DNA from 2 places in the Planococcus antarcticus DSM 14505 genome. Region 1 is predicted to be linked to the other one. Evidence: riboswitches for the same ligand, from Rfam matches in the RefSeq annotation. Region 1 holds a riboswitch; the other holds the start of a gene.
The links. A riboswitch is a leader RNA that binds a small molecule or an ion and turns the genes downstream of it on or off. The one in region 1 is predicted to bind preQ1.

Region 1 (3,417 bases):
TGCCCGACATCGATTCCTGCAGGCCCCCGACAAGCATTCACCCAGTCTACAATAGCGCTGATTTCGCCATTTTCAAACAGCACATTAGCTGGATGAAAATCCCGGTGAATAAAACATTCCCGAGCGTCTGGACGGCTTCCCGCTACAATATAAAAAGCGCGCATCCAGTCATTTTGCACTTTAGACCATTTTGGCTTTCCCAACAAAAACGCATCATTGTAGGAAAAGTACTCGTATGGAAAGTCTGCTGGTTCGGTTTGATGGAGTCTAGCTAAAGCTGCAGCCAAGCCCTCCAGCCAATTGTCGTCATTGACCGGTTGAAGCACTACAGATCCAGACATTTTAGTCATCAAAACTGCAGGCATTCCGCTCCTGTCACCTGTCTCATCGTATGCAATTAAATGAGGGGCCAGAAGACCAGCCTGTTCAGCCAATTGCAGACTATCTGCTTCATGCTTTGCTAAATCAGGTTCTTTCTCCAGCCAATCCGCTTTATGAAAAAGCCGAAGAACGTAAGAGTATGCGCTTCCATTTTCTTGAACAGCCAGCTCAAACAAAGTGGAAGAAGTCCCGCCTTCCAGCGGCTTGACGCTTGTTATCTCTGCTGTATCTCCAAGTTGTGTTTTTACCCATTCCACAGATTGCGCCTGCAATCCGGACCCTTCGTTTCTAGCCATCCTTGCCGCTCCTTTCTGACTACCTTTTAGCTCTAGTGTACCATGAACAAATAAGGATTCCATAATTTAGGAATGAGGCAAATAAGCTGAAAAACAGAAATTGTTCTTCTCTTAAGAGTTCTACTTCAACAGACCTCCAAACAAAAAAATTAGACCTTTGGTGAAAAATACACGGTTTCTATACAAGTTGAACTAAAGAAATAGCTTTTTCAGCTCAATGAGGGTGGGCAAACGAAGTCGCTCCAGCCGGATACTTTGAACCCACGTCCTGTGGGCCCGAAACTGGAGCTAGTTTGCGGAATATCAACATACTGGAATCACTAGTTCAACTTATGCAGCTTTTCAATTTGTGTACTGATGTGCTCAATCTTGCAATGATTGTGTACCGCCTCACCTTTGCCTATGCCTCCTTGCTGTTATTTCGCAAAAAGTGACTGATTGACAACGAATAGCAAGTCTTATACGATAGATAAGGAAAAAATAAATAACCCGGCAACGGGAGAGGTTCATAGCATTTCACCCTCTATAAAAAACTATGGATTGTCGAAATTCAGCCAAATCCACATGCGATTTGGCTTTTTCTTTTGTCCGTTTTTTATAACCCTCTTCCAAGCCGGCTATCTAAAGGAGGCCATTTTCATGGCAGGAAGAAACGAAGACACACTCGATCACTTATCATTGCTCGGCAATCAAAACACCGCGTATAAATTTGAATACGATCCAGAAATTTTGGAACCGATCGACAATCTGCACAGCCGCGATTATTTTGTGAAATTCAATTGTCCTGAATTCACTTCTCTTTGTCCACAAACCGGACAGCCAGATTTCGCTACCATATACCTGAGCTTTATTCCCGATCAAAAACTGGTAGAAAGCAAATCACTGAAGCTTTATTTATTCAGCTTCCGTAACCACGGAGATTTCCATGAAGATGTGGTTAACATCATTATGAATGATTTAATCAAATTGATGGATCCTCGTTATATTGAAGTATGGGGAAAATTCACGCCACGTGGCGGCTTGTCGATTGATCCTTATACAAACCATGGCAAACCAGGAACAAAATACGAAGAAATGGCATCGTACCGGATGATGAATCACGACATGAATCCTGAAACGATTACCAATCGATAAGGAGTTTAGCATATGTTACTTTATTTGAATGGTGCATTTGTCGGCCTCTTGATCTTGTCGAATATTTTAGCGGTCAAGTTGTTCAGCATTAGTGAGTGGGCCGTTTTGCCTGCTGCTGTCATTGTCTACGTCTTTACGTTTCCTATCACCGATACGATTGCTGAAGTATACGGCAAAGAGGCTGCAAGGCAAACCGTTACGGCTGGATTCGTCACACAGCTTTGTGCATTGGCCTTCATTTTCTTCGCCATTCACCTACCGGCTGCTCCGTTTTTTGCAGATCAGGAATCATTTGAAGCTATTTTTTCCGCAGGCTTCCGCGTCACCCTAGCGAGTCTTGTTTCTTATTTTATTAGCCAGAACCTGGATGTCACTATTTTTCATAAGCTGAAACAGCGGCATGGCGAATCTCGGTTGTGGCTGCGCAATAACGCCTCAACGATGGCCAGCCAATTGGTAGATACCAGTATTTTTATCACCATTGCTTTTTACGGCACTATGCCTACCAGTGCATTGCTCGGTATGATTGCCACCCAATACGTATTTAAGTGGTTAGTGGCTGCGGCCGATACGCCATTTGTTTATTTGCTGGTCAAGTTATGCAGACGCGAACAGCTGTCAGGCAAACAAATTTATGGACATCAAAAACCGGAAGCTCTCGAGTAGAGCTTCCGGTTTTTGTGGTTACATGAATCTATGAGAGCAACTGCTTAAACCCTTGCGCGTGCTTTTTGTACGCGTTCTTTTACGCCTACCTCAGCATTAACCAAGATCATATCCGCCACAATCGGCAAATGATCAGAAACCGATGTTTCAATAACTGCTACCTGAACGACATCCACTTCACTATCAGCTAAAATATAGTCGATCCGCGTCGCCGGCCAGAAAACTTCATCTGTCTCTTTGTTCACGTAAGTAGAAGGATATGTGTAGGCATCCCCTCTTTTCATTTTTAGGAACGCGTCTCGGAAATGCTTGTTCAACTTTTGCATGTAGGCATTAGAGGAAGAGGCATTAAAGTCTCCTGCAATGATCCGAGGAAAATGACTTTTTCCTGTAATTGCCAAAATTTCATCGACACTGACGGCTAGTTCTTCATCCTTTAAAGCCAAATGAGTATTGAACACGCTCAAGTAAATACCATCGACCTCAATGACAGTTTCTAAAATCCCTCGCTGTTCATTGTTGCCAAAAGGACAATACACCTGGGTCAGCAAATGATTATCTACATATTTGATTGGGTACTTGCTTAAAATCATATTGCCGTATTGGCGATTCGGCCGTTCCGAATCTTCAGGCGCAAAATTCATGTTGGCGCCATAAGAAGCGTACATGCCAAGCCTTTCGCTCAACCACTCCACTTGGTCAACAAACGAACTGCGGGCAGAAAAATAACGGTCAACCTCTTGCAGGGCGACGATGGTAGCACAAGAATCCTCAATAACTTCAGCGGTCTTTTCCAAATCAACTGTCCCATCCATCCCTAAACCATGAGCAATATTAAACGACATGACTTTTACAACCGGTGCCTTCTTTTTCTTCCCGTGCATGCAAACCTCTCCTTTTCGATTAAAACGAATCGTTGGCAGCTGCTTTAATTGCTTTC
Region 2 (3,417 bases), 1.1 Mb from region 1:
GTGCTCAAAAGTTCGCTGAGGACTTGCTGGATGAATACAAAAAAGAAGCCTTAGCTAGCGGTGTTGAAAAAGTCAATATTGTAGTCGATTATGGGTCTCCCAAAACAATGATTTCAAGGGATTTAGCTCAAAAAGTGGAAGCTGACCTAATCATCTGTGGAGCTACAGGATTAAATGCTGTTGAACGTTTCTTAATAGGTAGTGTTTCTGAACACATTGTCCGTTCTGCTAAATGCGATGTGTTGGTCGTACGTACAGAAGAATCTCAAGACGATGCGCCGACAGAATATTATTCAGAAGATAAATCAGGTAAGCCTGAAAACTTTTAAATCGAAATAAAAAAGCCTTTCACAATAGTGAAAGGTTTTTTTATGTTTTATTAAGATTTTATTTTGATGATGATTTTTCCACGGGCATGATGGGTTTCACTCAACTCATGTGCGTCCTTCAATCCCTGCTCGGTAAATTCAAAAACATGGCCGATTGTAGGTTTTACTTCCCCGGATACGAATAGATTGGCCAGCTTCTGCAATTGCTCGCCGTTCGGATCCAACCAAAAACTGCTAGCTTTCACTTCGTGCTTCTCGGCTTTCTCAGCAGAAGGCTCGCCGGCAATTGAAATCAGTTTCCCGCCTTTTTTCAGGACTTTGAAGCTCTTGTCCAAAATTTCTCCACCCATAGTGTCTAGTACGGCATCGAAATTCTCCAGCAATTCGCTGAAATCCTCTTCTTGGTAGTTTATCACCCGGTTCGCTCCCAAGGATTTAACCATTTCATCATTTTTATCACTAGCCGTCGTCGCTACATAGGCTCCGATACTGTTGGCGATTTGAATAGCCATGCTACCGACTCCCCCTGCTCCCGCGTGAATCAACACCTTATCCCCTTTTTTTACTTCCGCAAAGCCGACAAGGCATTGATAGGCAGTCAGTCCAGCCAACGGAATTGCCGCACCTTCTTCAAAAGTCATGCTTTCCGGCATATGGGCAAGCAGGTTCTCTTCCACTGGAACAAATTCCGCATATGTTCCCTGGCGTGTGGTAGCGGGTCTTGCGAATACCCGGTCTCCCACTTTGAAATGCTTGATGTTTGTGCCGACTTCAGCAATTACACCTGCTGCATCCCATCCTAAAATAATCGGAAATTCCCACGGCAGCATGTCCTTCAGATATCCTTCACGCAATTTCCAGTCAATTGGATTTATCGAAGTGGCATGGATTTCAACCAACACTTGGTTTTCACTAATCTCTGGTTTTTCCACTTGTCTTTCTTTTAATTGTTCTTTGCCGCCGTAGTTATCGATGACTATCGCTTTCATATTGCATCTCCCCTTTCGTTATTATCAATAATACCCTATTTCAGAAATAGTATACATTAATCAAGCCTATGCTCACGTCCTTCTTTTGCTCTGCAATATGTTATTATTAATCCTGTTCGCTTAAAGAGGTTCGCAAACTCCCTCTCTAAAAAACTAAGGAGTGTTTCAGATGAAGAATGAAAAAGCAGTCGTCGTTTTCAGTGGCGGACAGGACAGCACCACTTGCCTGTTTTGGGCAATCATGAACTTTAAGGAAGTTGCAACTGTGACTTTTGATTATGGTCAGCGCCATTCGGCTGAAATCGAATGTGCCCGAAAAATTGCCGAAGAACTTGGCGTTTCGTTCAAGGTATTGGATATGAGCTTAATCAACCAATTGTCTGCAAATGCCTTGACGCGGGATGACATTGCAATAACAGCAGAAGAAGACGGATTGCCTTCCACTTTCGTGCCGGGCAGAAACCACCTGTTTCTATCTTTTGCAGCTGTTTACGCAGATGCGATCGGTTCGCGGCATTTAATCACCGGCGTCAGCCAAACGGATTTTAGCGGCTATCCCGATTGTCGCGATACCTTTATCCGCTCATTGAATGTCACATTGAATTTGGCGATGGACAAACAGTTTATCATCCATACCCCATTGATGTGGCTCGATAAAGCCGATGTATGGGAGTTATCCGATACTCTGGGCGCACTTGATTTCGTCCAGGAAAAAACATTAACCTGCTATAACGGCATTCCGAGCACCGGCTGTGGTGAATGCCCTGCCTGCAAATTGCGCAATGAAGGACTTGCCCGCTACAAGTCGAAAAAAATGGCGGGTGCTGTTGAATGATGCAGCAATTTTATCCGACAGCCGCTCACGACTTTCAATTCGAGCTCAATAAAGACCTTCATTTTTCCGCAGCGCATTTTATTCCAAGCGAGGATGCAGGGAAATGCCAGGTCATGCACGGCCATACGTACCACCTCAACATCACCATCGGCGGCAATGAACTTGATGCGACCGGTTTTCTAATTGATTTTAAATTATTGAAAGAATTGATTCATAAAAAATATGACCACAGCGTCTTGAACGACCATCCTGAATTTAAAAATAAATTTCCGACTACTGAACTTCTTGCCCAGCAGGTTTGGCAGTCGATTCAGCAAGTCCTCGAAATGAGAAGCAACCGGCCGCATTGCCTACAGGTCATCGTCCGTGAAACGCCGACAAGCTATGTGGTATTCCGTCCGCGCAAGGGGGAGCTGTCATGAGAATTCCTGTAATGGAAATATTCGGTCCGACCATACAAGGTGAGGGCATGGTCATGGGACAAAAAACCATGTTCGTGCGCACAGCGGGATGCGATTATTCCTGTTCCTGGTGCGATTCAAAATTCACCTGGGACGGAACAGGTACCAGCATTTCCAGGCAGCCGAAAGAGATTGTTGAAGAGCTGATTCAAACTGGCGGTGCCGCGTTTTCACACGTTACCATATCAGGCGGCAATCCTGCTCTCCATAAAGGCATCGGCGAATTGGTCGAGCTATGTCATCAGCAAGGCTGGAAAGTTGCCGTTGAAACACAAGCCTCTATCTGGCAGGAATGGCTGACGGAAATCGATGATATTACCTTGTCACCCAAACCACCCAGTTCTGGAATGAAAACGGATTATATCAAACTGGATTTATTTATCGAGAAACTGCAAAGCGCTAACGTTAGTTTAAAGGTTGTAGTTTTTGATCAGGATGACTTTACTTATGCAGAAAGGCTTCACTTGCGCTACCCAACTGTTCCGTTCTTCCTCCAGACGGGAAATGAGGACACAGCAACAACAGACGACACGCAACTGGTTGCTGATTTGTTGCAACGCTATGAACAATTAATCGATTACCATGTACAATCCCCGATCATGAACGACGCCAAGGTATTGCCGCAATTGCATACCTTGGTATGGGGCAATAAACGCGGCGTTTAAACTTGAATAAACTCACATTTCTCACCGCTTCGGCCGCTTTCGGCATAGCTCCCGCAAGAAGCTAGGCGAAGAATACCTCACTTTTTGCTCAGCTTAGTCCTTAGACGTGCCGGTGCAAAGCTAACAGTACATTGCAAG

Region 2: linked by a shared signal. The riboswitch ahead of queC (7-cyano-7-deazaguanine synthase QueC) and the one ahead of queF (preQ(1) synthase) in region 1 are both predicted to bind preQ1.

What each region holds. Positions count from the first base shown of each region.
Region 1 is NZ_CP016534.2:268,490-271,906, reverse strand. Features, by position in the region: gene BBH88_RS01470 (phosphotransferase family protein) at 1-677, opposite strand, end outside; PreQ1 riboswitch class I at 1,173-1,220, shown strand; gene queF (preQ(1) synthase) at 1,317-1,811, shown strand; gene BBH88_RS01460 (queuosine precursor transporter) at 1,824-2,477, shown strand; gene BBH88_RS01455 (endonuclease/exonuclease/phosphatase family protein) at 2,522-3,361, opposite strand.
Region 2 is NZ_CP016534.2:1,399,499-1,402,915, reverse strand. Features, by position in the region: gene BBH88_RS07050 (universal stress protein) at 1-329, shown strand, start outside; gene BBH88_RS07045 (NADP-dependent oxidoreductase) at 380-1,318, opposite strand; PreQ1 riboswitch class I at 1,438-1,481, shown strand; gene queC (7-cyano-7-deazaguanine synthase QueC) at 1,488-2,153, shown strand; gene queD (6-carboxytetrahydropterin synthase QueD) at 2,150-2,575, shown strand; gene queE (7-carboxy-7-deazaguanine synthase QueE) at 2,572-3,279, shown strand.